Regions from separate parts of the Streptomyces roseofulvus genome, predicted to be linked through region 2. Evidence: riboswitches for the same ligand, from Rfam matches in the RefSeq annotation. Region 2 holds a riboswitch; each other region holds the start of a gene.

Region 1 (9,672 bases), 3.3 Mb from region 2:
GCGGAGGGCGTCCCGGAGGACGTGGTGCGCAGGGGAGTTCGCATGGCGGGTCGAATATCGCAGCGCCGGAGGGGTGCGGGACGGCCCCCGCGGGGCAGTTCACGCAATGGTCTTCTCGGCGTCACCCCGGCGGGGCGGGCGGGTCACCGGCCTGCCTTTGGGTGTCCGGTGTGCTGCTCTCTCTCGTCGTCCCCTGCTTCAACGAGGAGGACGTCCTCGCCCGCTTCCACTCCCATGTGACGAAGGAACTCGACGCCCTGGAGGGCGACTTCGAGATCGTCTACGTGGACGACGGAAGCCGGGACCGGACCCTTCCGATCCTGCGGGACCTCGCCGCCGCCGACCCCGCCCGGGTCCGCTTCGTCTCCTTCAGCCGCAACTTCGGCAAGGAGGCCGCCATGCTGGCCGGGCTCCGGCACGCGGCGGGCGACGCCGTCGTCATCATGGACGCGGACCTCCAGCACCCGCCGGAGCTGGTGCACCGGATGGTCGCGCTGCACGCCGAGGGGTACGACCAGGTGGTCGCCCGCCGCACCCGCGAGGGCGACCGGGTCACCCGCACCCTCACCGCCCGCGTCTACTACTGGGCGATCAACCGGCTCGTCGACGTCGAACTCGTCGACGGCGTGGGCGACTTCCGGCTGCTGTCCCGGCGCACGGTCGACGCGATCCTCGGCCTGGGGGAGTACAACCGCTTCTCGAAGGGCCTGTTCTCCTGGGTCGGTTTCCGGACCACGACCTTCGCCTACGAGAACGCGGTGCGCGAGGAGGGCCGGTCCAAGTGGACCTTCGGCAAGCTCCTCAACTACGGCCTCGACGGCCTGCTGTCCTTCAACAACAAGCCGCTGCGCGCCGCCGTCTACCTCGGCCTGCTGCTGGTCTCGCTCGCCCTCGCCTACGCCGGCTGGATCGTCGCCGACGCCCTCGCCCACGGCGTCGACACGCCCGGCTACGTCACGCTCCTGGTCGCCGTCACCGCCCTCGCCGGCGTCCAGATGGTCATGGTCGGCCTGATCGGCGAGTACGTCGGCCGCATCTACTACGAGGTGAAGCGCAGGCCCCACTACCTGGTGGCCGAGACGCACGCGGGCCGCGAGAAGGAGGGGGCCCGGGCCGACACCCGGGCGGCGGGTGCCTCGTTGTGGGAGACGGTCGTCCGGAAGTGACCCCCGTTCCGCGGTGACGCGCAAGTTGTCGCTGCGAAGGAGTGGCTACGGCCTCGGCGACTCCCTACCATCGATCACCGCAAGGTCGTCCAACTGACGCACGACCAGCCCGGGAGGCTCCTTTGCACCGCCGCGACCGCCGCCACGCCAGCCCCGCACGCCGCCGCACCGCGCTTGCCCTCTCCGCCGCGCTCCTCGCCGCGGCCCCGCTGCTCACCGCGTGCGGCGGCGAGGCCCATCCAGGGGCGGCGGCCGTCGTCGGGGGCGAGCGGATCGACGTCTCCAGCCTCCAGGCCGAGGTGAAGGCGGCCCGCGACGCCCAGGCGGCGTCCCCGCAGTCCGCCCAGCTGATCGCCGCCACCGGCGACCTCGGCCGGCAGAAGCTCAACGGCATGATCTTCGACCGGATCCTCGGCAAGGTCGCCGCCGACCAGGGCGTCACCGCCAGCCGCGCCGAACTCCAGGAGACCCGCGAGGCGTTCGTCCGCGAGAACGGCGGCGAGGAGGGCCTGGAGGCCGTCCTGCTCCAGCAGCAGGGCGTCGCCCCGGGCCAGGTCGGCGACGTCGTCCGGCGCAACGTCCTCATGACGAAGATCATCGAGAAGCTGGGGATCACCGAGACCCCCGAGGGCCAGCAGAAGCTCCAGGAGCTGTTCGCGAACGCGTCGAAGTCCCTCGACATCGACGTGAACCCGCGCTACGGCGCCTGGGACGACACCAAGGTCCAGCTCGACACCGGCGCCGACACCGCCCCCTGGCTGGTCCAGGTCACCCGGGGGCAGGGCGCCGCCGGGGCGGAGCAGCTTCCGGGCTGACCCCGCTCCCGGGGTAGGTTCGAAGGGTGACTTCCGAGAACCCCGGCCGCGTCGTCCTGCTCACCGCCAGCCACCGGGTGGCGCCCGGACTGCTGTCCTGGCCCGCCTGGGAGGCGCTGCGCGGCGCCGACCGGGTCCTCTGCCCCGACGAGCACCACCCCCAGCTGCCCTACCTGCGGGAGGCGGGCGTCGCCGTCGAGCACCTCCGCCCCACCGCGGAGGAGCTGGTCGCCGCCTGCGCCGGAGGCCGTACCGTCCTGGTCCTGCCCTCCGGCGAGGGCGACCGGGGCCTCACCGACGGGCTCGCGCGACTGGCCGGCTCCGGCCGGGTCGCCATGCCCGACCTGGAGCTGCTGCCCGGCTCGTACGACCTGCCGGGCGCCCGCCTCCTCGACCTCGTCCAGGTCATGGACGTCATCCGGCGCCGGTGCCCCTGGTCCTCGCTGCAGACGCACCAGGGCCTCGCCAAGTACGCCATCGAGGAGGCGTACGAGCTGGTCGAGGCGATCGAGGCCGGCGACCGGCACGAGCTGCGCGAGGAGCTGGGGGACGTCCTCCTCCAGGTCGTCTTCCACGCGCGGATCGCCGAGGAGGACGCCGAGGAGCCGTTCTCCGTCGACGACGTGGCCGGCACGCTGGTCGAGAAGCTGATCCAGCGCCACCCGCACATCTTCGGCGACGAGACCGCCGAGACCCCCGAGGACGTCCGCGCCCACTGGCTGGCCGCCAAGGCCGTCGAGAAGGGCCGGGAGTCCGTGACCGACGGGGTGCCGGTCGGGCAGCCGGGGCTGGCGCTCGCCGCGAAGCTCGCGAGCCGGGTCCGCACGGCGGGCCTCGACGTGCCGCTCCCGGAGGGCGCCGGCATCGGCTACGAGCTGCTGGCCCTCGCGGCCCGCGCGGAGGCCGACGGCGTCGACCCGGAGGCGGCGCTGCGGGCGGCGGCCCGGGCCTACCGGGACGCGATCCGGGCGGCCGAAGGGCTGTGAGGGCCCGCGACGGCCGGCCGCCGCCGCGGGTTTCGGATGGGTAGTATCCAGAACATGCAGATGAGCGAGGGCGTCGAGTGGGCGCTGCACAGCTGCCTCAACCTGACCTGGGTGGAGGACGGGGCAGCGGTCAAGGCGAACCGGCTCGCCGCCTTCTACGACCTGCCCGCCGCCTATCTCAACAAGCAGCTCCAGGCCCTGGTCCGGGCCGGCATCCTCACCTCCACCACCGGCCCGCGCGGCGGCTTCCGGCTGGCCCGCGACCCGGGCGACATCACGGTGCTCGACGTGGTGACCGCGATCGAGGGGACCGAGGACGCCTTCCGCTGCCAGGAGATCCTCCGGCAGGGACCGGGCGGCCGCGCGGACGTGGACTACCGCAGGACCTGTGCCGTCTCGGGGGCCATGCGCCGGGGCGAGCTGGCCTGGCGCCGGGAGCTCGCCGCGCAGACGCTCGCCGACCTCAAGGCGGAGGTCGAGGGGCGGCGGCCGCGCACCCCGGAGCTCACCCGCCGCCGGTTCGCGAGCCTCTGACCCGCGCCGTCAGCCCCAGGCCCTGTCCGACAATTCCCGCCGGATCCGGCGCGCATTGCCGGACAGGGCCTATCGCGGGGCGCGTGCCGCGGGGTCGTGCCAGCGCACCGCGGGCGGCTGGAGCAGCCACTCGGCGCGGGAGGACGGGCGGGTGGTGAACCGGCCCACCGGCGGAAGGACGTCGTAGTGGGTGCGGGCCGGGTCCGCGCCCAGCTCCGCGAGGACCTCGGCGACCTCGGTGACGAAACCGGGCGGGCCGGCCAGGTGGACGTCGTGGTCCGGCCAGCGCCCGCAGGCCCGCAGCGCGGTCAGCAGGCGCTCGGTCGCCTGGTCGCGGGGGTGGCGGGGGGCCGAGGTGATGTGGGTGACGCTCAGGCCGGGGAGCCGGGCGGCCAGCCGGTCCAGGTCCTCCCGCCCGTACAGGTACTCGCGGGAGCGGGCGACCATGAAGATCCGGCCCCCGGCCGCCGGGTCGGCAACGGCCGCCTCCTCCAGGAGGGCCTTCACCGGCGCCCAGCCCGTACCGGCGCACACGTAGGTACGGAGCGCGCCCGGGGCCGTACGGCGGACCGCCGCGCCGCCGGCCGCGCTCAGCCGCAGCGTCTCGCCCGGGCGGACCCCGTCCACCAGGGCCGTGCTCATCGCCCCGCCCCGGATGCGGCTCACGTGCAGGTCGAGCGTGCCGTCCGCGCGGGGGGCGTTGCCGAGCGAGTAGGTGCGCCACACGCGGGGGACCCGGAGCGAGCTGACGCCGGCGTACTGACCGGGGAGAAAGGGGAACGGCCTGCGGGGACGGAGGGTCAGGACGGCCAGGTCGTCGCCGTGCCGCCGGTGGCCGACGACGTCCGCGTCCCACCAGGCGGGCTCCCCGGCCCCGGCGGACTCCTCCGCGCCCCGCAGCATCATCCCGGCGACCCGCCCGTACGCCTCGGACCACGCCTTCTCCGCCTCGATCGTCCACGCCGACCCTGCGGCGTGCGCGAAGGCGGCGAGCAGGCTCTCGCCGACGGCCGCGTAGAGGGCGGGGGTGGCGAGGAACTTGCGGTGGTCCCTGCCGAGCCGCCCCAGGTAGTCGGGGAGCCCGGGCTCGTCGAGGCCGGTCACCACGTGGGTGAGCGCGGCGAACAGCCGGTCGCGCTGCGGGGCCATGTCCTCGGGGAAGAGCTCCCGCACGCCGGGGTTGCGCCAGAAGAGGTGCGAGTAGAAGTACGTGACGGCGTGTTCGGCCCGTCTTTCGACGACCGCGAACGTGCTTCTGAGCAAGGGGAGGTCCACGCGGGGAAATGTAGGGCACGGGCCGTCACGGCGTGATCACCGGGCGGTGATGACGTCAGGTCGGCCGAGGGGGCCCGGGGAACCGGACGGTACGGTCGGGGCGTGAGTGAAGGACCCGCCCCGACGCCCGGTACGCCCGGAAAGCCCCCTGCGAGCCCCGCCCCGGCCGCCGCCTCCTGCCCGGTCTCCGGCGCCGGCGACGGCCCGGTGCCCGCGCTCTTCAGCTGGGAGTTCGCGAGCGATCCCTACCCGGCGTACGCGTGGCTGCGGGAGCACGCGCCGGTGCACCGGACCACTCTCCCCAGCGGCGTCGAGGCCTGGCTCGTCACCCGGTACGCGGACGCCCGGCAGGCCCTCGCCGACCAGCGGCTCTCCAAGAACCCGGTGCACCACGCCGAACCGGGCAAGACCGGCATTCCGGGCGAGCGCAGCGCCGGTCTGATGACCCACCTCCTCAACATCGACCCGCCGGACCACACCCGGCTGCGGCGGCTCGTGTCGAAGGCGTTCACCCCGCGCCGGGTCGCCGCCTTCGCCCCCCGCGTGCAGGAGCTGACGGACCGGCTGATCGACGGCTTCGCCGGGCGGGGGAGCGCCGACCTCATCCACGAGTTCGCCTTCCCGCTGCCCATCTACGCCATCTGCGACATGCTCGGCGTGCCCGCCGAGGACCAGGACGACTTCCGCGACTGGGCCGGGATGATGATCCGGCACGGCGGAGGGCCGCGGGGCGGGGTCGCGCGGTCGGTGAAGAAGATCCGCGGGTACCTCGCCGAACTGATCCACCGGAAGCGCGGCGATCTCGGCGACGACCTCATCTCCGGGCTGATCCGCGCCTCCGACCACGGCGACCACCTCACCGAGGCCGAGGCCGTCGCCATGTGTTTCGTGCTGCTCTTCGCCGGCTTCGAGACGACCATCAACCTGATCGGCAACGGCACCTACGCCCTGCTGCGCCACCCGGAGCAGCGGGCCCTCCTCCAGTCCTCGCTCGCCGCCGGGGAGACCGGACTCCTGGAGACCGGGGTCGAGGAACTGCTCCGGTACGACGGGCCGGTCGAGCTGGCGACCTGGCGGTACGCGACCACCGGGCTCACCATCGGCGGGCAGCCCATCCCGGCCGGCGACCCGGTCCTCGTCGTCCTCGCGGCGGCCGACCGCGACCCGGACCGCTTCGGCGCGCCCGACACCCTCGACCTCGCCCGCAAGGACAACCAGCACCTCGGGTACGGGCACGGCATCCACTACTGCCTGGGCGCGCCGCTCGCCCGGCTGGAGGGCCAGACCGCGCTCGCCACCCTCCTGACCCGCCTGCCGGACCTGCGACTTGGCGCCGATCCGGACGAACTGCGGTGGCGCGGCGGGCTCATCATGCGGGGATTGCGCACGCTTCCGGTGGAGTTCACCCCTTCCGCACCCCGGCACGGCGGGTGACGGCGTGTCAGAAATGTGATCTTCGCGTGATCGCGAAGCCATCGACTTGTGACGGACGTTCGAATGCGGCTACGTTCGCGCCAACGTTCGGCCCGATCCCGGCCGTCCCCGGCGCACCCGCCGTCCCCGCCGTCACGCGAAAGGCCCCGACATGCTTTCCGGAAACGGACGACACCGTCGACCCCGCCAGGCTCCCGCGCTCGTCGTCACCGCGGGAGTGACCGGATCCGCCCTGGCGCTGCCGCTGCTCGCCACCGGATCCGCCTCCGCCGCCGACGCGGCCACCTGGGACCGGGTCGCCGCCTGCGAGTCCGGGGGCCAGTGGAGCGCCAACTTCGGCAACGGCGCCTACGGCGGCCTCCAGATGACGCAGGAGGCGTGGGAGCGGCACGGCGGCCTCGCGTACGCCCCCAGCCCCGACCTCGCCAGCCGCGCCCAGCAGATCACCGTCGCCGAGAAGGCGCTCGCCTCCGGCAGCACCGACTGGGCCACCTGCGCCCCCATCGCCGGCCTGGAGAACGACGGCAAGGCGACCGGCGTCCACCCGGGCCCCGCCGTCCAGGAGGAAGAGGAGGGCGGCGTGGCGCCCGAGTCGAACTGGACGGGCGGCACGCCCACGGGGACCGCCGCCGACGCGCGGCCGGAGGTGGAGGAGACCGCCGGGACGACCGCGCCGGCCACCGGGCGGGCCGAGAAGACGGAGCGGGCGGGGGAGGGGGCGGCGGCGACCACCACGGCCCCGGCCGCGCCCACCACGCCGTCGAAGCCCGCCACCACCCCCGCCGCGCCCACCGCCCCCGCGGGGACGGCCACGCAGCCGCCGGCGACCACCGCGCCCGGCGCCCCGGACGCCTCCACGGGCACCCCGGACGCCCCGGTGACGTCGCCGGACGCCCCGACGTCCCCCGTGGCGCCCACCACCCCGGTGACCCCCGGTACCGACGGGTCTGACGTGTCGTCGGCCACACCCGGTACGGGCAAGCACCGGGGTGAGGCGGCACCGGAGGAATCCGGCACAACGGACACTGCTCAGGAATCCGGGCGACATGCCGCGTCTGCGGACAAGGTCACCTCAACCCCCGTCAGCTCGGACGAAAGTGACGCCTACACCGTGCGGCCGGGCGACAGCCTGTCCGAGATCGCGCAGGCGAACGACCTCCCCGGCGGGTGGGACGCCCTCTATGACGCCAACCGTCAGACGGTCGGCACCGACCCGGATCTCATCCTCCCTGGTCAGAGCCTTGAACTGACGGTCCCTTCAGCGGAGAAGTGAGGCCGTTTCAGGGGCGTATGTCCGATTTTGGGAAAGTGAGACATGGGTCTCTTCGTCCCAACTGGCGTGTCACGTCCGCAAACTTTGCTTCCGTCAGCCCTCACCTGCGCAAACGAGGTCTGACGGAAGGCAAGTAAGGGCGATTTGTCCGTCGTAAGGCCCTTTGAACTTCGAGCACCTGTGTGTCTACGGTCGACACCGCTCGCCACCGCGGGCCCCGTCGACCGAAACGCCGAGTCCTGCCGTCGGCCGCCGGGAACTGTCGTCGCGAAAGCGCCGCAGGCAGGAGTGGGGGACCCAAGGTTTGCGCCGGTCCCGGCCGTTGACAGTGACGGCCGACGGGACCGGCTAGGGGTGAAGCCGCGTGCAAGGACACGCGGCCGGGCGAACTCTTCAAGCCCGAACCCGACAGCTCACCTCACAGGCGTCGGTGAAGAGGAAACTCCATGCTGTTCTCCGGCACGGGCAAGCGTCGTCGTCCCTCCAAGGCCACCCGCGTCGTCGCCCTCGTCGGCGTCACCGGTGCGGCCGTCGCCGCCCCGCTGATGGCCGCCGGCACCGCCTCGGCCGCCACCGCCTCCGAGTGGGACCGCGTCGCCCAGTGCGAGTCCGGCGGCAACTGGTCCATCAACACGGGCAACGGCTACTACGGCGGCCTCCAGTTCTCGGCCTCCACCTGGGCCGCGTACGGCGGCACCGCCTACGCCTCCACCGCCGACCAGGCCAGCAAGTCGCAGCAGATCGCCATCGCCGAGAAGGTCCTCGCGGGCCAGGGCAAGGGCGCCTGGCCGAGCTGCGGCGTCGGCCTCTCCTCCGCCTCCTACGACGGCGGCTCCGCCGAGGCCGCTCCGCAGCAGAGCACCCAGCAGGCCGCCCCGCAGCAGAGCGCCCCCGAGCGCTCCACGGAGCGGTCCGCCACCCGCAGCGAGCAGCGCCAGGCCCCGAAGCGCACCACCCAGGCCGCCCCGCAGGCCGCCGCCAAGAAGACCGTCACCACCCCGACCGGCAAGAAGGTCAAGAAGGGCGACGGCGAGTACAAGGTCGTCGCCGGTGACACCCTCAGCAAGATCGCCGAGGCGCAGGGCGTCGAGGGCGGCTGGGCGAAGCTCTTCGAGCTCAACAAGGACGTCGTCGAGAACGCCGACCTGATCTACCCGGGCCAGCAGCTCCACCTGAAGTAAGGCCCGCGGTGGCGGTGAGTCCGGCGGCTCACCGGCACCCGACGACCCTCCCGCGGTGACCACCCCGGTCCCGAGCCCCCTTCCCCCGTGGCTCCGGACCGGGGTTCCGGCGTTACCGTCCAGTAGAAGCCGGGTCTTTCGTCCCCCGATGCGTGCGCTTGGGCCCTTTTTCGTCCCAGGGGACGGGCGGTCGGCTGGCCGGAGCGCCGGAGCCGGTTAGGCTCTTGTCGCAAGGCGAACGAGACCTTGCGACCATGCGTCACACCTAGCGTCACATCCCAGAAGGAGATGCTCGTGCCGTCCATCGACGTCGTCGTAGCCCGGGAAATCCTGGACTCCCGAGGCAACCCCACGGTCGAGGTCGAGGTCGGCCTCGACGACGGCAGCACCGGCCGTGCTGCCGTGCCGTCCGGTGCCTCCACCGGTGCGTTCGAGGCCCTGGAGCTCCGCGACGGTGACCAGAACCGCTACCTCGGCAAGGGTGTCGAGAAGGCCGTCCTCGCCGTCATCGAGCAGATCGGCCCGGAGCTCGTCGGCTACGACGCCACCGAGCAGCGCCTGATCGACCAGGCCATGTTCGACCTGGACGCCACCCCGGACAAGTCGTCGCTCGGCGCCAACGCCATCCTCGGCGTCTCCCTCGCCGTCGCGCACGCCGCCTCCGAGGCCAGCGACCTCCCGCTCTTCCGCTACCTGGGCGGCCCGAACGCGCACCTGCTGCCCGTTCCGATGATGAACATCCTGAACGGTGGGTCGCACGCCGACTCCAACGTCGACATCCAGGAGTTCATGATCGCCCCGATCGGCGCGGAGTCCTTCTCCGAGGCCCTCCGCTGGGGCACCGAGGTCTACCACACCCTCAAGTCCGTCCTGAAGACCAAGGGCCTCTCCACCGGCCTCGGCGACGAGGGCGGCTTCGCCCCGAACCTCGGCTCCAACCGTGAGGCGCTCGACCTCATCCTGGAGGCCATCAAGCAGGCCGGCTACGTGCCCGGCAAGGACGTCGCC
Region 2 (9,672 bases):
GGGCTTCGACCCGCTGCTCCCGGACACCCCGATCGCGCTCGGCGACCTCGACGCCCTGGAGCGCGAGCTCCGCGGGGGCGACGTGGCCGCCTTCGTGGTCGAGCCGATCCAGGGCAAGGGCGTCCAGGAGGCCCCGCCGGGCTTCCTCGCCGCCGCCCAGGAGCTGCTGCGCCGGCACGGGGCGCTGCTGATCGCCGACGAGGTGCAGACCGGCCTGGGCCGGACCGGGGACTTCTACGCGTACCAGCACGAGGACGGGGTCGAGCCGGACCTGGTCTGCGTGGCGAAGGCGCTCTCCGGCGGGTACGTGCCGGTCGGCGCCACGCTGGGCAGGGACTGGATCTTCAAGAAGGTCTACTCGTCCATGGACCGGGTCCTGGTCCACTCGGCCAGCTTCGGCTCCAACGCCCAGGCGATGGCGGCCGGGCTCGCGGTGCTCTCGGTGATGGAGTCCGAGGGGACGGTCGCGCACGTGCGGCGGGTCGGCGGGCTGCTGAAGAGCCGCCTGGAGGAGCTGGTGCCCCGGTACGAGCTGCTGCACGCGGTGCGCGGCCGGGGTCTGATGATCGGGATCGAGTTCGGCCGGCCGAGCTCGCTGGGGCTGCGCGGCCGGTGGGCGATGCTCCAGACGGCCCGGAAGGGGCTCTTCGCGCAGATGGTGGTGGTGCCGCTGCTCCAGCGGCACCGGATCCTCACCCAGGTCTCCGGCGACCATCTGGAGGTGATCAAGCTGATCCCGCCGCTGGTGATCGACGAGGCGGACGTGGACCGCTTCGTCACCGCCTTCACGGCGGTCATGGAGGACGCCCACGGTGGCGGGGGGCTGCTCTGGGACTTCGGGAAGACGCTGGTCAAGCAGGCGGTCGCGCAGCGCTGAGCGGTCGCTCCCGGGAGCTGACCCTGTCGCCTTTTGCCTCTGAGGCAAGAAACTTGCCTCAGAGGCACGTTCCTGGCGGAATGGACGCATGGACCACGTCCCCCGGGGCCCCGCCCCGGAAACCGCCGCCCCCGATCTGGTGCCCGACGTCGCCCCGCAGCTGCGGGCCCTGCGCCGGCGCCGGGGGCTCACCCTGGAGGCCGCCGCCCAGCGGGCCGGACTCTCCCCGGCCCACCTCTCGCGGCTCGAGACCGGGAACCGGCAACCCTCGCTGCCGATGCTGCTGGCCCTCGCCCGTATCTACGGTACGACGGTCGCCGAGCTGCTGGGGGAGACCCCGCCCGAGCGCGACCCGGTGATCCGGGCCGGCCGCTCGGAGCCGGTCGAGGCCGACGGCTGGGTCTACCGGCAGGCCGGCGGCGCCGGCCGGGCGATGCAGTGCCTGCGCGTCCACGTGCCGTACGCCACCCGCGCCGACATCGTGCGCGTGCACCCCGGCGAGGAGTGGCTGCACGTCCTCGACGGGCAGGTCCGGCTCGCGCTCGGCGAGACCGTGCACCTGCTCGATCCCGGGGACAGCGCGCACTTCGACTCGCTCACCCCGCACCGGATCGGCGCGGCCGGCCGCGCCGGCGCCGAGGTGCTCTTCGTCCACACCCTGCTGCAGAGCCCCGCCGCCGAGCTGTGCCTGGGCGGCGGCGCCCCGCATCCCGTCTGAGCCCCGAAGGGTTGACCGACATGTCCGACAAGTCAGTGCATTCCGCCCCGGTCACCGGCGAGGAGCGCGGGGAGGGCAAGTTCCCCAAGGGGCTGGTGCTCCGCCTCTTCGCGTACCTGATCGCCGGTCACCTCTTCGCCGGCTTCCTCTACCTGCTCTTCATGCTCGGCGGGCAGAACCAGTAGCCGGTCCCGGGCGGTTCCTCACGCCTCCGTGAGGAACCGCTCCCGCAGCCGCTCGCGGGTCTCGGGCGCCAGCTTCAGGCCCTCCGCGAGGTAGACGTCCACGGAACCCCAGGTCGCGTCGATCGTCTCGAAGGCGGCCCGCAGGTATTCCACCCGCGCGTCGAAGAGCGGGCTCAGCAGCTCCATCACCTCGGGCGCCATCGCGTCCCGGGCGGTGGAGCTGCGGCGCACCTTGTAGCGGCGGTGCGGGGCGTCGGACTTCACGTAGTCGGCCTCGATGGCCGCGCGCTCCACGCCCAGCGCGAGCAGGGTGATCGCGATCGAGAGCCCGGCGCGGTCCTTGCCGGCCGCGCAGTGCATCAGGGCCGGGACCGAGTCCTCGGCGAGGGCGTGCAGCACCCGGCTGTGCTCGGCGGTCCGCTCCACGATCATCCGGCGGTACGAGCTCCGCATCCGCTCCGCCGCCTTGCCGTCGCCCAGCAGGCCGCGCAGCGTGTCGAGGTCGCCCTCCCGGACCATCCGCCAGAACTCCTTGCCGTCGGCCGGGTCGCTCAGCGGTATGTTCACGTTCCGCACGCCCGGGAGCTCGACGTCGGGCCCCTCCACCTTGGCGTCGGCGGCGTTGCGGAAGTCGAAGACGGTGTGCAGGCCGAGGCCGGCCAGGAAGGCCGCGTCGGACTCGGTGGCGTCGGCGAGGTGGCCGCTGCGGAACAGGGCGCCGGGGCGGACGGTGCGTCCGTCCGTCGTCGGCAGGCCGCCCACGTCCCGGAAGTTGCGGACCTCCGCGAGCTCGGGCTCGCCGGGTTCGAGGGGCGACTGGACCTGCGGCAGCTGCTGCGTCACGGATGCTCCAGGGGGTAGGCGTTCGCGGGGCCGGGACGGATCGGTTCCCCCTGCAATCATCGCCGGGAGCGGGGGTGCGGCGCACCCCCCTGGACGGTAATGGGTGATCTGTCCGTATTGCGATGGTTGGGGTAACGCGCCCTGGTTGAGGGGGAGATGGCATTCAGTGCGTGAGCAGCGTCATAGAAGTGACGGATCGTGGCCGACCGCCCGGTCCAATTCCCGTCCTCGAAAAGGGAATCGAGGGGCCGTCATCGACGGAGGGTGACCGGAATTCCGGGCCCGAAGATCGCCCCGGAATGCCCGGTGAATTCCGCGGCTTGTTCGCGCCGACCCCGCTCGTCTAGCGTCGCCGTCAATCCGGTCGGACCGCCGAATCCTGCCACCGTCCGGAATTCGACCCCATCCCATCGCACGGCAGGAGCGGGGGACCCAAGGAAGTACGCCGGTCCCGCGACGCAGGACGGCTCGGGGTGAAGCCGCGTGAGAAGCGCGGCCGGGCATCTCCAGTCCGAACCCGACAGCTCACCTCGCAGGCGCCGGAGAGGAATTCGCCATGCCCGCGAAGGGTAAGCACCGCCGCCAGAAGTCCACCCTCATCACCCGTGGCCTGGTCGCCGCCGGCACCGGTGGCGCCGTCGTCGCCCTGCCGTTCATCGGCGCCACCGGAGCCCACGCCGCCGAGCAGGCCGCCCCGGCCGCCGTCTCCGGCACCGTCGTGAGCGCCGCCGCCCACGTCCAGGCCCCCGCCGCCGCCCCGGCCGCGAAGGCCGCCGCCCCGAAGACGTACTCCGTCGTCGCCGGCGACTACCTGTCCAAGATCGCCGCCGAGCACGACGTCGCCGGCGGCTGGCAGAAGCTCTACGCGGACAACCGCCAGGTCGTCGGCGAGAACCCCTCGCTCATCCTCCCGGGCATGAAGCTCACCCTCGGCGCCAAGAACCCCGCCAAGGCCGCCGCCCCGAAGGCCGCGGTCAAGGCCGCCCCGAAGGCCGAGCGCAAGGCCGCCCCGAAGGCCGCGGTCAAGGCGGCCCCGAAGGCCGAGGCGAAGGCCACCGAGCAGACCCGCGCCTCGCGCTCCACCGAGCGCGCCGCCGCCCCGGCCGCCGCCGCCCAGCCGGCCGCGTCCTCGGGCTGGGTCGCCCCCGTCTCCGGCGGCATCTCCACCCCGTACCGCGCCTCCGGCTCCATGTGGTCCTCCGGCTACCACACCGGCGCCGACTTCATCGCCTCCTCCGGCACCACCGTCCGCGCCGTCGGCGCCGGCACGGTCGTCTCCGCCGGCTGGAGCGGCGCGTACGGCAACGAGGTCGTCATCCAGCACGCCGACGGCAACTACTCGCAGTACGCCCACCTCTCCTCCCTCTCCGTCTCCGCCGGCCAGTCGGTCAGCGGCGGCCAGCAGATCGGCCTCTCCGGCTCCACGGGCAACTCCACCGGCCCGCACCTGCACTTCGAGATCCGCACCTCGCCGAGCTACGGCTCGGACATCGACCCGCTGGCCTACCTGCGCCAGCACGGCGTCTCCCTCTGACCCGTCCGGCCGAACGGCCGCACGAAGGCCCGGCACCCCTGGTGCCGGGCCTTCGCCCTATTCCGGCTTTGGCCATTTCTTTAGCGGTGGCATATATCACCCGCCGTCAACCCCTCCTTACGGTCGCGTAGGTCACATCCGAAACGGAAGGATGTCCTGCCGTGGCAGACGATTCGAGAGAAACAGACAAGCAGGCGTTCGGTTCGTTCGGGTCGTACGCGGCGATCGGTGACAGCTTCACGGAGGGCGTCGGCGACCCCGGCCCCGACGGGACCTACGTCGGCTGGGCGGACCGCTTCGCGGTGCTCCTCGCCGACCAGCTGCCGGACCACGAGGACTTCCGCTACGCCAATCTGGCCGTCCGCGGGCGCCTCCTCGACCAGATCGTGGAGGAGCAGGTCCCCCGGGCGAAGGAGCTCGCCCCCGACCTGGTGACCTTCTGCGCCGGCGGCAACGACATCATCCGCCCCGGCACCGACCCCGACGACGTCGCCGAGCGCTTCGAGCGGGCCGTGCGCGACCTCACCTCCGCCGTCGGCACCGTGATGGTCACCACCGGCTTCGACACCCGCGACGTGCCCGTGCTCAAGCACCTGCGCGGCAAGATCGCCACGTACACCGCCCACGTCCGGGCCATCGCCGACCGCTACGACTGCCCGGTCCTCGACCTGTGGTCGCTGAGGTCGGTCCAGGACCGGCGCGCCTGGGACGACGACCGGCTGCACCTCTCGCCCGAGGGGCACACCCGGGTCGCGCTGCGCGCCGCCCAGGTCCTCGGCCTGCCGGTGCCCGCCGACCCCGACCAGGAGTGGCCGCCGCTGCCCGCCCGCGGCCCGCTGGAGGTCCGCCGGGACGACATCCTGTGGGCGCGCGAGTACCTGGTGCCGTGGATCGGCCGGCGGCTGCGCGGCGAGAGCTCCGGCGACCACGTCGAGGCGAAGCGCCCCGACCTCATGCCCCTGTAGTCCAGGGGCGGCCGGCGGGGATCCGCTCCAGGACCCCGCCGGCGAACACGTCGTACAGCGGCAGCGTCTCCAGGTGGACGTAGCCGATGTGGCAGTCGCAGACGGCGAGCGGGCAGGCGCGCGGCCGCAGCGCGGCCCGGTACGAGCCGTCGTACAGATTGCCCAGCTCCGCCGGGACGAAGTGGCAGCGCCGCACCGTCCCGGCGCCGTCCACCGACACCACCGACGCGCCGGTCCGGCAGGGCAGCCCCGCCGAGCGGTGCGGATGCCTGCTGTACGGGAAGAGCGGGTCGACCCCCGTCCACGCCGCCGCCTCCGCGTCGGTGTACGTGTGCCCCTCGGCGGCGTTCACCCACAGGTAGACGTGGTCCGGCAGCGCCGCCCGCAGCCGCAGCGCCTCCCCGTGGTGCTCGGGCAGGCCGACGACGCCCACGCTGAACCGGACGCCGCGGGCCGCCAGGTCGAGCGCCTTGCCGAGGAAGCGGTCGTACGGGGTCTGACCCGGGTGGTACGTGCACCACAGGGCCAGCGTGCCGAGGTCGGCCTCGTCGAGCCACGAGGTCCGGCAGCTCAGATTGGTCTGGATGGCCACCCGCTCCACGTGCGGCAGCCGCGACAGCTCGACCATCGCCCGCCGGTACCAGGAGCGGACCAGCCCCTCCCCCCACGGGGTGAAGAGGATCCGCAGCCGGTCCCCGGCCTGCCCGGCCGCCCAGCCGGTGAACCGCTCCAGCGCCGCCCGGTCCGCCCGCAGCGTCTCCGGGCTGTCCCGCCGCTTGGCGAACGGGCAGTACGGGCAGTCGTAGTCGCAGGAGGCGAGCGGCCCCCGGTACAGCAGCGTCAGGTCCACGCCCGCCCCTACTTCGGCTCGTACGCGGCCATCGCGGCCCGTACGGCGGGGGAGAACAGCTCGGGACCGAGCCCGTCCGAGTGCGCGAGGCCCTCCGGCGAAAGCCGCAGCAGCCCGTCCGGCGCCGACCCGTCCAGCCAGCCGTACCCGGCGAACCGCTCCAGCTCCGGACCGAAGTCCTCGTACGCCCCCGAGCCGAACCGCTTCTCGTACCCGGCGAGCTCCATCCCCTCTGCCTGGAGCAGCGACTGGAGGAGGTGGCGGCGGCGCGCCTCGCCCGCGTCCACCCACCGGCCCACCTCGGCCCGCGAGAAGTCGGCGGTCTCCGTGTAGGCGTCGATGATCGAGCGGATCTCCCGCATGTCCACCGCGTAGTCGAAGGAGTAGTGCAGCGCCGCGGTGTACGAACGGGCGCCGCAGCCCAGGCCGATCATGCCGTCCGTCTGGCAGGCGTAGTCGTCCGGCCCGGCCGGGCCCGCGTCCGCCCGCCGGAACATCCGCATCGACACCTGCTCGTAGCCGTGCGCCAGGAGGTGGTCGCGGCCCCGCCGGTAGAGCCGGAGCCGCCGCTCGTCCCACTCCCGGTCCGACTCGGCGGGGGCCGTGCGGCCCAGCCCGGTCAGCGGCCGCACGTACAGCGGGTACAGGTACAGCTCCTCGGGCCGCCAGGCGAGCGCCGCGTCCAGCGAGTACCGCCAGGACTCGTCGGTCTGCCCGTCGATCCCGTAGATGAGGTCGATGTTGAGCACCGGCACCCCGGCGTCCCGGATCCGGCCGAGCGCCGCCTCCACGTCCGCGCGGCGCTGCGGCCGGACCGCCGCCCGCGCCTCGGCGTCCACGAAGCTCTGCACGCCGATGCTGAGCCGGGTCGCGCCGCGCGCGGCGAGGACCGCGAGCCGGTCGGCGGTGGCGGTGGCCGGCGAGGTCTCCACGGAGAGCGGCACCGCCCGCAGGTCCGCCCCCATGCGGTGCTCGGCGATGTCGCAGAGCCGCTCCAGTTCGGCGGCGGTCAGGAAGGTGGGGGTGCCGCCGCCGAACGCCGCCGTCGCGAACCGCACCGGCGCCGCGTCGCCCAGCGCCTCCCGGACCGCCACGGCCTGCCGGTCGAGGGCGTCGAGATAGCGGGTCGTCAGCTCGTCCGGGGCGCCGATCCGGGTGAAGAGGTTGCAGAAGCCGCAGCGGACCTCGCAGAAGGGTATGTGCGCGTAGAGCGAGAGGGCGTCCTTCGGCTCGTCCGCCCACAGCGCGGCCAGCTCCGGCCGCTCGGGCAGCGGCCGGTACGCCGTCTTGTGCGGGTAGGCGTACACGTACGAGCGGTACGGACGCGGGTGCGGGGCGCCGGTCACGCGGCGGCTCCTTCCCGGGGACCGGCCAGCGTGAACTGCGCGTACGGCACCGTCCACACCACCTCGTGGCCGAGCCGGTGACCCGTGAACCCGTCGTCGCCGTAGGCCGTGCCGTGGTCCGAGCAGACGATCGCGAAGCAGCGGCGGCGGGAGGACATCGCCGCGAACAGCCGCCCGACGTGCCGGTCCACGTACTCCAGCGCCGCCGCGTGGGTGGCGCGGGTGTCGCCGGCCTCGCGGCTCGCGCCCGGCGTGTGGAACCAGTTGGGCTGGTGCAGCGCCGCCACGTTCACGAAGAGGAAGAGCCGTCGGTCCGCCGGGAGCGCGGCCACCACTTCCTCCGCCCTGGTCACCTGCTCCTCGAACGAGGTCGGCGACGCCACCCCGAACGACGGCTCCCAGTGGCTCTCCTGGAACAGACCGGGCAGCACCGATCCGAGCGGCGGCCGCTTGTTGAAGAACCCGACGCCGCCCACGCACACCGTCCGGTAGCCCTCGGCGGCGAGCGCGGACACCAGGTCGGGGGAGTCGTACACGAAGGTGCCGTCCGCGGTGGTCTCGCTGCCCGCGAACCGGGCCGCGAAGAGCCGCGGGTGCGGGCCCGGCGCGGCCGGGGTCGGCAGGAAACCGGCGAAGATCGCCTGGTGGGAGGCGTAGGTGAAGCTGCCGGGGGCGTGCCGCCGCTCCCAGCGGCCGTCTGGGAGGTGGCGCGCGAGGTTCGGGATGCGGCCGGCGGCGGCCAGCTCCGCGGCCACGTCGTACCGGAGGGTGTCGAGGGTGACCAGGAGCAGGTCGTGGCTGCCGACGACCTCGTTCATGTCGGGCTGGTTCACGGGGCGGTGCTCGTTCCTGTGGTGCTGGATGTCGGTGTCCCGGCGGCGCGCAGCAGGTCGGCGACCTGGGCACCGTACGTGTCCAGGCCCTCCGCCCCGCTGCCGGGGAGGCCGGTGAGGCCGGGCAGGAGGTCCCCGAAGGCGTTGACCTCGCCGACCGCGAAGCGGCGCCAGCCGGCGCCCGGCAGCAGGTCCACCCCGACGCACCGGGTGCCGGGGAAGGCCGCCGCCGCCCGCTCGCAGACGGCGAGGGCGTCCTCCCAGCGCCCGCCGGCGGCGGCGATCGCCGCCCGGACGGCGGGCAGGTCGCCGCGGGCGCCGCCGAGGTGCAGATTGGTCAGCGGGGTGCGGCTGGTGCGGACCACCGCGTGGGTGGCCCGGCCGCCGGTCACCACCACCCGCAGGTCGGCGGCCCGGTCGCCCTGCATCGCCTTCGGCAGCCAGCGCTCCACGTGCAGCCCGTCCGGGGCGAGCGCGTCGACCAGGGCGCCGACCTCCCGCGCCCCCGTGTAGCGCCGCACCCGCAGGGAGTTGAAGAGCCGACCGGAGCCGTCCCGCTCGACCGAGGTGGTCGCCTGCACCCGGTCGCCGCCGGCCGTCTCCAGGGCGAGGACCCCGGAGGCCGAGGAGCCGTGGGCCGGCTTCACGAAGACCCGGCGCAGCCCGGCGGCGGCCATCAGCGCGACCAGGTCGTCCCAGCCGCGCACCGGCGCCCCGCCGGGACCCGAGGTCGGCGAGGCCGGCACCGGCACCCCGGCGGCGGCGAGCCGGCCGTGGGTGAGCCGCTTGTCGAAGAGGACCGCCGTCTCCGCCGGATCGTCCACCAGCACCGCGCCGGCCCGCCGGGCCTCGGTCGCGAGACCGGCGACGGCGGCGGTGAACCGCTCGTACCAGAGCCGGCCGCCCTCGACCCGGGCCGGGTCGTCGGTGTCGCGCAGCAGCCGGTCCACCTCGGGCACCTCCCCGGGCGAGTCGACGCGCACGGTCTCGCCCGCCGCGAAGCGGGCCCGGCCGCGCAGCACGTCGAGCCAGCCGACGGTCCGCGCCCCGGGCAGCCCGGCGGCGCGCAGCGCGTCCTGGAAGAACGCGACGCGCCGCCCCGCCGGGTCGCCGACGACGACGAGGCGCGGACCGGCGGTCATTCGGCGACGGCGACGTAGCGCCAGACGTCCCCGTCGCCGTCGTCCTCCGGCTCCTGCGGGTCGTCCAGGACGACCCGCACCCCGTGCGGGGCGAGCGCGGCCGTCAGCCGCTCCCGCATCGCCTCGGAGAGGTAGTGGTGCGCCAGGTCCAGCTCCCGCAGATGGGTCAGCGGCTGGCCGTCGAGGAGCGCGGCCGCGCCCTCGTCGGTGAGCACGCCCATGCTGAGGTCGAGCCGGTCGAGGCGGGCGACGACCGGGGCGCTCGCCACGGCCGCGGCCACCTGGTCCTCGATGACGCTGTTGCACAGCCCCAGGCTGCGCAGGGCCGGGAACGCCTCGCCGGAGAGGAGCGGCGCCAGGTCGGCGGGGGAGGAGTCGC
Region 3 (9,672 bases), 2.3 Mb from region 2:
CGGAGAAGGGCCCTCGCCCGACCCCGCCGGCGCCCACTTCGAGCGCCGGATCCGCAGTTTCCAGCCGCGCCGGAGCCGGGTGACCGCCGGCCAGGCCGAGGCGATGCTGAAGCGGTGGCCCGACTGGGGCCTGGACATCGACGGCAAGCGGGTCCTGGACCTGCGCGAGCTGTTCGGCGGGCTGCCGGTCGTCCTGGAGATCGGCTTCGGGATGGGCGAGGCGACCGCGCAGATGGCCGCCGCCGACCCCGGCACCGGCATCCTCGCCGTCGACGTGCACACCCCGGGGCAGGGGAACCTCCTCGGGCTCGCCGACCGCAACGGTCTCACCAACGTCCGGGTCGCCAACGGCGACGCGATCATCCTGCTGCGCGAGATGCTCGACCCGGCCGCCCTCGACGGCTGCCGCGTCTACTTCCCGGACCCGTGGCCGAAGAAGCGGCACCACAAGCGGCGCCTGATCCAGCCCGAGTTCCTGACCCTGCTCGCGACCCGGCTGAAGCCGGGCGGGGTCCTGCACTGCGCCACGGACTGGGAGCCGTACGCGGAGCAGATGCTGGAGGTGCTGTCCGCGCACCCCGACTTCGAGAACACCGTCCCCGACGGCGGCTACGCGCCCCGCCCGGACTTCCGGCCGCTCACCCGCTTCGAGGGCCAGGGCCTGGACAAGGGCCACGTCGTGCACGACCTGCTGTTCCGGAGGAAGCAGCCCTTCTCCGGGTAACCCGTCGCTCGTGTCGGTGCGGGTCGTTAGGGTCGGTCCGTGACGCACCCCCTGCCGCCACCCCAGCCCGAGTCGACCGCCGATCCGACCGCCGCCCCGAAGGCCCCGGTCTTCGTCCCGGCGCAGGCCGGTCCACCGGCCGACGAGATACCCGCCGACGCGCTGGCACCCCTGCCCGCGCGGGACGGGGACGAGCCCTCGTTCGCCGTGGCCGCCGACCGGAGCCAGTGGCGGTACCGGCCCCGGCGGGCGTTCTGGCGGAGCCGGGTGGTGCGGGCCGTCGCCGTGATCACGCTCCTCGCGCTGTGCGCCCTGGTGATCCTGGCGCTGGTGCGGGAGCAGACCGGCACGGAGGGGTTCCTCGTCGGCCTGGGCCTCGCGGTGCTTCCCGTACCGCTGCTCATGGCGGCGTTCCGCTGGCTCGACCGGGTCGAGCCGGGGCCGTGGAAGAACCTGCTGTTCGCGTTCGCGTGGGGCGCGTTCGCCGCCGCCCTGGTCGCGATCCTGGCGAACTCCTTCGCCGTCCGCTGGATCGCCACCGCGACCGCCGACCCGGGCTCGGCCGACGACCTCGGTGCCACCGTTATCGCGCCGGTGGTGGAGGAGTCCGCGAAGGCCGCCGCGATCCTGCTGCTCTTCCTCTTCCGGCGGCGGGACTTCCGGAGCCTGGTCGACGGGGTGGTGATCGCCGGGTTCACGGCGACCGGCTTCGCGTTCACCGAGAACATCCTCTACCTCGGCAACGCCTTCGGCGAGGACCAGGACCTCGGCGACGGCGGGATCGGCGCCGTCACCGCCGGCACCTTCTTCGTCCGGGTGGTGATGTCGCCGTTCGCGCACCCGCTCTTCACGGTGCTCACCGGCATCGGCTTCGGTCTGGCCGCGCTCGCCCCGCGCGGCAAGGTGCGCAGACCGCGCAAGGTGCTGCTGCCGCTCGCCGGGCTGCTGCTCGCGATGGGCGTCCACGCGCTGTGGAACGGTTCGGCGACCTTCGGCGGGCCGCTCGCCTTCTACGCCGTGTACGGGATGTTCATGGTGCCGGCCTTCGGTCTGCTGACCTGGCTGGCCGTGTGGAGCCGGCAGAAGGAGCTGCGGACGATCGCCGGGGTGCTGCCGGCGTACGCGGCGGCCGGCTGGCTCTCCCCGGAGGAGCCGCTGGCGCTCTCCTCGATGCGGGCCCGCCGCACCGCGCGGGCGGTGGCGGCCGGCCGGTACGGGAAGGCGGGGGCGCGGACGGTCGGCGAGTACGAGTCCTTCGCCACCACCCTGGCGTTCCTGCGCGAGCGGGCCCGCCGGGGCACGGTCCCGGTGCCCGACTTCGCCGCGCGGGAGCAGGAGCTGCTGCACCATCTGTGGGAGCGGCGGGCGACGGCCTCGCCCGCGCTGTCGTACGCGGCGCGGGCGACCGGCCGCGTGTGGGTGCCGCCGCAGTACCTGGACTACGGCGGCTACAACCCGTACAAGGGCTGACCCCTCCGCCTCCACCTCTCCTCCGCGGGCAGCCCCCGGCGGTCGCCGACGCGGGCTAGGTCGTTTCTTTCGGATCAGGCCGGATCAGGGAGCGGCGTCTGGTGCGTGCGCTCGCAAGGCGGAGGAGGGAGTCGACGCGGTGGGGGCACCTCCCAGCGGTAGCTGGGGGAGTCGGCGACCGACGACAACGCGGCGAGCGTGCGTGCCAGGCGTCGCGAGCCCGGCATGATCCGGAAGAGACGGCCTAGCCCTCGGGCGTCTCCGACGCCGCCGTGAGGCGGGCGATCTCGTCCGCCGTCAGGGTCAGGTCGGCGACCGCGACCAGCGCCGGCACCTGTTCGACCGTGCGGGCCGAGGCGATCGGCGCGGCGACGGTGGGGCGGGAGGCGAGCCAGGCGAGGGCGACGGTGGCGGGCTCGGCGCCGTGGGCCTCGGCGACCTCGTCGAGGGCGGCGAGAACGGCCTGTCCGCGCGCGGTCTCGGCGAGGGCGGACGCCCGGGCGGCGCGGACGCTCTCGACGGTCCGGCCCGGCCGGTACTTGCCGGTGAGGAAGCCGGAGGCGAGGCCGTAGTACGGGACGGCGGCGAGGCCCGCGCCGGCGGCGGTGTCCAGGAGCGGGCCCTCGTACTTCTCGCGCGCCACGAGGTTGTACTCGGGCTGGAGCGCCACGTAGCGGGCGAGGCCCTCGGCCTCGGCGAAGTCGAGGGAGGCCCGCAGCCGCTCCGGGGAGATGTTGGAGGCGGCGACGGCCCGCACCTTCCCGTCCTTCACGAGCTGGTCGAGGGCGGTGACGATCTCCTCCACCGGGACCGACTCGTCGTCGAAGTGGGTGTAGTAGAGGTCGATGTGGTCGGTGCCGAGGCGGCGCAGGGACTCCTCCGCGCCGGCCTTGATGGTGGCGGCGGAGAGCCCCTTGAGCGGGGAGTGGGCGCCGACCTTGGTGGCGACGACGATGTCGGAGCGGTTGCCCCGGGCGGCCAGCCAGCGGCCGATGATCGTCTCGGACTCGCCGCCCTCGTTGCCGTCGACCCACTCCGAATAGACGTCGGCGGTGTCCACGAAGTTGCCGCCGGCGGCCGCGTACGCGTCGAGGACGGCGAACGACCGCTCCTCGTCGGCGCTCCAGCCGAAGACGTTGCCGCCGAGGGCGAGCGGGAAGACGCGCAGGTCGGAAGTGCCCAGCGGGCGCAGAGTCGAGGTCATGCCGAGCTCAACTCCGTGCACCGCCGGGCGTATTCCGGTCGGGGAGCCTGAACCCCGGCCGGAAAGCGGGCTCAGACCGTCAGGCCCTTGGACCGCAGCCACTCCGCCGGGTCGATGCCCGAGCCGTCCGGGGTGTGGACCTCCATGTGGAGGTGGGGCCCGGTGACGTTGCCGGTGGCGCCGACGCGGCCGATGGTCTCGCCGGTGCCGACGGTCTGGCCGGCGGCGACGGTCATGGAGGAGAGGTGGCAGTACCAGATCTCGGTGCCGTCCTCCAGCTGCAGGACGATCCGGTAGCCGTACGAGCCCGACCAGCCGGCGGAGGTGATGGTGCCGCCGTGCACCGCCTTGAGCGGGGTGCCGGTGGGGGCGGCGAAGTCGAGGCCCGTGTGGTAGCCGGAGGACCACATCGAGCCGGACTGCATGTAGGTGGAGGTGAGCGTGTACGAGGAGAGCGGCATCGAGTAGCTGGCGGCCAGCTGGGCGAGCCGCTCGGCCTCGGCCTTCTCGGCGGCGATCCGCTCGGCCTCGGCCTTCTCCTCGGCGAGTCGCTTCGCCTCGGCTTCCGCCTCCGCCTTGGCCTTCGCCTCGGCCTCGGCCTTGGCGGCGGCCTCGGCCTGGGCGGCGGCGTCCGCCGCGGCCTTCTCGGCGGCGGCCTTCTCGGCGGCCAGCTTCTCGGCGTCGACGGCGGCCTGCTGCTGCTGTTCGGCCTGCTGGAGGATGCGGGCGCGCAGGGCCTCGCCGGCGTCGGCGGCGGAGGCGGTGCGCTCCGCGGCGGCGGTGCCGGAGGCGGCGGTGTCGGCCGGGGCGGTGTACGTGATCGAGGTGAGCGGCTTCGCGGCCGCGCCGCCGGTGGCGACCGGCGCGGAGTCCTGCGTCTCGGTGGTCTCCTCGCCGCCGGGCAGCAGGGCGCCGACGCCGGGCAGGTCGTGGGCGTCCGGGAGGCCCAGGTCGGGGAGGTCCGGGAGCGAGATCGCGACCGGGGGCTTCTCCTGCGCGGTGGCGAGGCCGCCCGCGCCGACGGCGGCGATGACGCCGACGCCGAGGACGGTGGAGGAGCGGGCGAAGTTGGAGCGCTGCTTCACGACCCGGTGCCGGCCGCCGGCGCGGCTCTCGGCGCGCAGGGAGCCCTCGGTCGGGTTCCACTCCCCGGGAGCGGGGGTGAAGGAGGCGGTGTCGTACGCGCTCGCGCCCGACACTGCGCCGGCCGGGTCGTCCGCGCCGACGGCACCCGGGCCGCCGAAGGGGTCGAAGGGGGCTCCGGGTACGGGGGTGTTGGACGCCACGGGGGCGCGCTCCTTTCCTTCCTTCTCGCCTACCGGGTTAGCTGACGGGTTCGGAGCAGGAAGGTCTCCTACGGGCGTGTTCGCACGGGGGGTGCGAGGGGCCCGATTCACCCCAAGGGATGGTTCCCCGGTTCCCTTTCGGGATTCGGCACGTGCGCACGGAGCCGCCTCTTGCGACGGCTGGGACGACCGCGCTGCGTTATCGAACGTTAATAGACACGGTGGTCCGATTCCAAGCCGTTCCTCTTGATCATTCATTGAATTGGCAGGGATTCGCCCGAGTTGACCCCCCTTCAGTGAGGTCCCGGCACGCCCCGAGAATCTGACGTTATGTCAATTGTTATCGCTGAGGCATCTCCCGACCACGGACGGTGAGGGCCGGCCCGGTCCCGTCAGCCCGCCGGCCCGGGCGGCACCACCGGCATCGTCCGCCGCCGCTCCGGGGCCCCGGCCGCCGGCCGGCTCACCGCGAGCAGCGCCATGTCGTCGGTCGACCGCCCGCCGGTGTGCCGCCGCACGTCGTCGACGAGCGCGTCGAGCAGCTCCTGCGGCCCCGGGAAGACCGCCCCCGCGAGCCGCGCCGCCGGATCGTAGAAGACGCCGTACGCGTCCCGCGCCTCCGACAGGCCGTCGGTGAAGAAGAGCAGCGTCGCGCCCGGCGGGTACGCCCGCTCGTCGGCCCGGTCCGGCCAGACCGACAGCTCCCCCATCCCGAGCGGCAGCGCCGGCTCGGTCGGCTCGATCGTCTCCAGGCGCCCGTCCCCGAACAGCAGCAGCGGCGGCGGATGCCCCCGGTTCACAAGGCGGACGCTCTCCCCCTCGCGCGGGATCTCGGCGAGCACCGCGGTCGTGAACCCCTCGAAGGCGTCCAGCCCCTCGCGCCGGGCCCCCTCCCGCGTGAGCGCGCGTTCGAGCCGCTGCGCCACCCCTTCCAGGGTCGCCTCCTGCTCGGCCGCCTCCCGGAAGGCGCCGATGACGACGGCCACCGCCTCCACCGCGTCCATGCCCTTGCCCCGTACGTCCCCGACCACCAGCCGCACCCCGTGCGGGGAGTCCTGCACCGCGAACAGGTCGCCGCCGATGAACGCGTCCGCCTGCGCCGCCTCGTACCGGGCCGCGCACTGGAGCCCCGCGATCCGCTCCGCCGGCATCGGCAGCACCGCCCGCTGCGCGGCCTCCGCGATCACCCGCGCCGACGCCAGCCGCTCCCCGCTGCGCCGCACCACCAGGTTGATCAGCATCGCCAGCGCCGAGACGGTCACCACGGTCAGGGTCTCGGTCAGCGAGGGCACGTCGGAGAGCGTGTCGTTGTACGCGTGCAGCCCGACCGAGGCCAGGATCGCCGCGATCCCGGTCAGCAGCGTCGTGAGCCGGGAGAAGAACGGGGCCGCGACCAGCGGGGCGGCGGAGAAGAGCGGCGCCGCCGTGTACGCGGGCGGCGTGGCCAGGTCGAAGAACACCCCGCCGACGATGATCAGCGGCGGCAGCGCCCGCAGGAACCTGCGGGTGGCCCCGAACGGCGTGGCGGGGGGCTGCGGGTCGCCCCCGTACGGCCCCCGGGGCGCGGCGGGCCGGGCGATGTGCCGGCCGGGCCGGCCGCCCCGCCGCCCACCGCCCGCCGCTCCCCGAGGGTGCGTCACCTTGAGTACTCCTGACCGGTCGCCGACCTGCCGCCGCGCACCTTCCAGGGTCGCCGCGACGGAGCCGGCGGGCGACCGGCAGGGGGCCGACCGGCGTACCCGGGCGCTACCCGGTCCGCAGCCGCCCGCCCCGGCCCAGCGCCGCGACCGCCGCCGCGCAGGCCAGGCCGACGCCGCAGAGCGCCAGCCACGGCGCCGCCGTCCATCCCGTGACGTCGAGCAGCACGCCCGTCCCGAGGTTCCCCAGGGTGATCCCGATGCCGCAGACGGTGTTGTAGAGCCCGTAGTGGGTGGCCACCCAGCGGCCCCGGGAGAGCGCGACGACGGTGTCCATCTCGTACGGGTAGAGCACCGCGTTCGCCACCGCGAGGACCGCCGCGCACAGCAGCAGCGCCGGCGCGCCCCGGCCCAGCAGGGCCGGCAGCAGGAAGGCGCCGCCCATCAGCGCGAGCCCGGCGACGAGGCTCCGCTCGCGGTCGAGCCGGGCCGCGCACCAGGCGGTGATCCGCAGCTGCCCGGCGAGCGCGACGAGCGCGGAGACGACGAACAGCGCGGTCGTGACGCCGGTGCCGCCCGCCGCGAGCGGCAGCGCCAGATAGACCTGGAAGGACAGCACGTACGAGCCGGTCATGGCGAGCGAGAAGAGCCAGAAGACCCGGTTGCCGAGGACGGTACGGAACTGGCCCCGGGCCCCGCGCTCCTGCTCCTTCCGCTCCGGCCGCCCGCCGCCCGCCGAGACCGGCAGGTGCCGCAGCTGGACCAGGGTCAGCGCCAGGAAGAGCAGGGCGGCGACCACGCACGTCAGCCGGAACGACACCCCGGTGAGCGCCACCCCGACCAGCGGCCCGAGCAGGATGCCGGCCTGGTAGTAGGCGTTGAACAGGGCGAACGCCTCCACCCGGCGCTCCTCGCCCGCCTCCGCCGCCAGGCACGCGCGCACGGCCGGGTTGAAGAGGGCGCCGGCGAGGCCGGTGGCGAGCGAGGCGACGACGAGCACGGGCAGCGACTGGGCGAGGGCGAGCCCGCCGAAGCCGAGGGTGCGCAGGGCGCAGCCCGCGACGATGAGCGGCTTGAAGCCGAACCGGTCGGCGAGCGCCCCGCCGACGAGGAACATGCCCTGCTGGGAGAGGTTCCGGACGCCGAGGACGAGCCCGACCGTCCAGGCGGCCATGCCGAGCCCGTCGGCCAGGTGGGCGGCCAGGTACGGCATCAGCATGTAGAAGCCGAGGTTGATGGTGAGCTGGTTGAGGAAGAGGAGCCGGACGGCCGGGCCGAAGGTGCGGCTCCGCCGCCACAGGCCGCCGCGGGGCGCCGGCGGAGCGGCGGTGGGGGTGCGCGCGGTGCTCATCGGGCCGCACCCGCCCGCCGGTCCAGGACCCGCCGGGTCCACTCCTCGATCCCGTCCGGCCCCTCGTAGACGGCCGGTTCGTCCCGTACGGGTCCGTCGAGGAGGCCGTGCTCGGCGCAGTAGGCGTCGTTGAAGACGGTGTCGAAGTAGCGCTGGGGTCCGTCGGGGAAGACGGCGGCGATCCGGGTGCCGCGCGGGCGTGTGCGGGCCAGCCAGCCGGCCACCAGGGCGACGGCGCCGACGCTCCAGCCGCCGGTGGCGTACTGACGGGCGGCGAGCCGGCGGGCCGAGCGGACCGCCTCCGCCGGGGCCACCCAGTGGACCTCGTCGAAGGCGGCGTGGTCGACGTTGGCCGGATGGATGGAGGAGCCGAGGCCGCGCATCAGCCGTTCCCCGGCGGGCAGGCCGAAGACGGTGGAGCGGATCGAGTCGACTCCGACGAGTTCCAGGGCCGGGCTGCTGGTGGCCCGCAGCGCGCGGGCGATGCCGGCCGAGTGGCCGCCGGTGCCGACCGCGCAGACGAGGACGTCGATCCGGTCGAGCTGCCCGGACAGTTCGGCGGCGAGCCCGGCGTAGGCGGCGGGGTTGTCGGGGTTCCCGTACTGGTCGGGCCACCAGGCGCCGTCGAGGCGGGCGAGGAGTTCGGCGACCCGGTCCTTGCGGGCCTGCTGCCAGCCGCCGCGCGGGTGGGGTTCGGTGACGACGTGCACGGTGGCGCCGTGGGCGACAAGCATCCGCTCGACGATCGGCTCCAGGCCGGGGTCGGTGACGACGTGCACGGGGTGGCCGTGGAGCACCCCGGCGAGGGCGAGCCCGAGGCCGAGGGTGCCGGAGGTCGACTCGACGACGGGGGCGCCGGGCCGCAGATCGCCGCGGCGGCGGGCCTCCTCGACCATGTGGAGCGCCGGACGGTCCTTGATCCCGCCGGCGTTGAAGCCTTCGAGCTTGGCCCAGTAGCCGTCGTCGGTCCACAGCACGGGCGTGTTGCCGACGGTGGGATGGGGACGCGCGGACGCGTGCGGGGGCAGGGGGGCGGGCACGGGCGCGTGCAGGGGCATGGGGGCGTGCATGGGTGCGGGTACGTCCTCGGAGTGGGTGGTGCGCCGGAAGGGGCCTGACGGTCGCGGGGGCGAGCGTCGGCTCAGTTCCGGTCCACTCCGAGGGCGATGAGCAGGCGTCCGGGTGCGGGGCAGGGCCCCGCGCGGGTGCGCGCGTGCCGCCGCTCCGCCGCCGGCGGCAGCGCGCCGGCGCGGTCGGCGGTGACGGCCGCGCCGGCGCCCGGCGGGTCGAGCTGCGGGGCGGCGGCCGTCTGCGCGGAGAGCGGCAGCTCGGCCGCGTGGCCCTCGCCGCCCTGCCCGCAGCCGTGCGGGCCGGGCCCGTGGACGGGGCCGGCCTCGGCGACGGCCGCGCCGGTGGCCGGGTGCCCGGCCGCGGCGGGCGCCGCGTCGGCGGGGACTCCGTGGCAGAGCCCCGCGAAGAGCGCGACGAGCGCGAGGAGCAGCAGGAGGACGGGCGCCCGTCCTCCTGCTGCTCCTCGCCCGATCGGCACACTCGTGTCACGCATGGCGCTCACGACGTTACGTTCCGCATTCGCGTCCGGGCAAAGGGACAGGCGCGGAGCGGGACGGTTTCGGCCAGCGCTTACTTCGGACGCGGGGCGCGCGCGGGGCGGATCACAGGTTCCGCTCGGCCCACACCTTCAGGGCGTCGCGCACCAGGATCGCGGTGCCCTCGCCGTGCCGGTCGTAGTTCCGGGTGAACCGGGGGTCGTCCACGTACATCTGGCCGAGCCCGATCAGGTACTCCTTCGTCGGCCTGGTGGTGCCGGAGAGCCAGTCGTACTGCCGCCGGGCCAGGGCCTGCACCTCGTCGCTGTCCGGCGCGAGCCCGGCCGCGGCCGCGGCGCCGAAGTCGCGGGCGATGCCGGCCTGCGTCTCCATGAACTCCTTCTTCTCGGCCTCGCTGAGCGAACGCCACCAGCGGTCGCCCTTCTCGTACGC

The links. A riboswitch is a leader RNA that binds a small molecule or an ion and turns the genes downstream of it on or off. The one in region 2 is predicted to bind cyclic di-AMP.
Region 1: another riboswitch for cyclic di-AMP. It lies ahead of ABFY03_RS15445 (transglycosylase family protein); the one in region 2 lies ahead of ABFY03_RS30575 (M23 family metallopeptidase).
Region 3: another riboswitch for cyclic di-AMP. It lies ahead of ABFY03_RS20125 (M23 family metallopeptidase); the one in region 2 lies ahead of ABFY03_RS30575 (M23 family metallopeptidase).

The regions. Positions count from the first base shown of each region.
Region 1 is NZ_BAAAWE010000001.1:3,370,142-3,379,813, reverse strand. Features, by position in the region: gene ABFY03_RS15485 (YfhO family protein) at 1-44, opposite strand, end outside; gene ABFY03_RS15480 (glycosyltransferase family 2 protein) at 171-1,166, shown strand; gene ABFY03_RS15475 (SurA N-terminal domain-containing protein) at 1,289-1,981, shown strand; gene ABFY03_RS15470 (nucleoside triphosphate pyrophosphohydrolase) at 2,008-2,967, shown strand; gene ABFY03_RS15465 (RrF2 family transcriptional regulator) at 3,022-3,501, shown strand; gene ABFY03_RS15460 (globin domain-containing protein) at 3,571-4,776, opposite strand; gene ABFY03_RS15455 (cytochrome P450 family protein) at 4,984-6,210, shown strand; gene ABFY03_RS15450 (transglycosylase family protein) at 6,362-7,483, shown strand; cyclic di-AMP (ydaO/yuaA leader) riboswitch at 7,748-7,925, shown strand; gene ABFY03_RS15445 (transglycosylase family protein) at 7,930-8,664, shown strand; gene eno (phosphopyruvate hydratase) at 8,953-9,672, shown strand, end outside.
Region 2 is NZ_BAAAWE010000001.1:6,621,479-6,631,150, forward strand. Features, by position in the region: gene ABFY03_RS30555 (aspartate aminotransferase family protein) at 1-877, shown strand, start outside; gene ABFY03_RS30560 (helix-turn-helix domain-containing protein) at 966-1,595, shown strand; gene ABFY03_RS30565 (DUF6126 family protein) at 1,616-1,780, shown strand; gene ABFY03_RS30570 (tyrosine-protein phosphatase) at 1,799-2,623, opposite strand; cyclic di-AMP (ydaO/yuaA leader) riboswitch at 3,012-3,175, shown strand; gene ABFY03_RS30575 (M23 family metallopeptidase) at 3,180-4,157, shown strand; gene ABFY03_RS30580 (SGNH/GDSL hydrolase family protein) at 4,319-5,122, shown strand; gene ABFY03_RS30585 (STM4011 family radical SAM protein) at 5,109-5,972, opposite strand; gene ABFY03_RS30590 (STM4012 family radical SAM protein) at 5,981-7,318, opposite strand; gene ABFY03_RS30595 (STM4013/SEN3800 family hydrolase) at 7,315-8,136, opposite strand; gene ABFY03_RS30600 (STM4014 family protein) at 8,148-9,293, opposite strand; gene ABFY03_RS30605 (STM4015 family protein) at 9,290-9,672, opposite strand, start outside.
Region 3 is NZ_BAAAWE010000001.1:4,369,005-4,378,676, reverse strand. Features, by position in the region: gene trmB (tRNA (guanosine(46)-N7)-methyltransferase TrmB) at 1-724, shown strand, start outside; gene ABFY03_RS20135 (PrsW family intramembrane metalloprotease) at 896-2,194, shown strand; gene ABFY03_RS20130 (aldo/keto reductase) at 2,439-3,398, opposite strand; gene ABFY03_RS20125 (M23 family metallopeptidase) at 3,470-4,684, opposite strand; cyclic di-AMP (ydaO/yuaA leader) riboswitch at 4,696-4,845, opposite strand; gene ABFY03_RS20120 (PP2C family protein-serine/threonine phosphatase) at 5,077-6,324, opposite strand; gene ABFY03_RS20115 (MFS transporter) at 6,431-7,672, opposite strand; gene ABFY03_RS20110 (PLP-dependent cysteine synthase family protein) at 7,669-8,730, opposite strand; gene ABFY03_RS20105 (hypothetical protein) at 8,814-9,236, opposite strand; gene ABFY03_RS20100 (MerR family transcriptional regulator) at 9,346-9,672, opposite strand, start outside.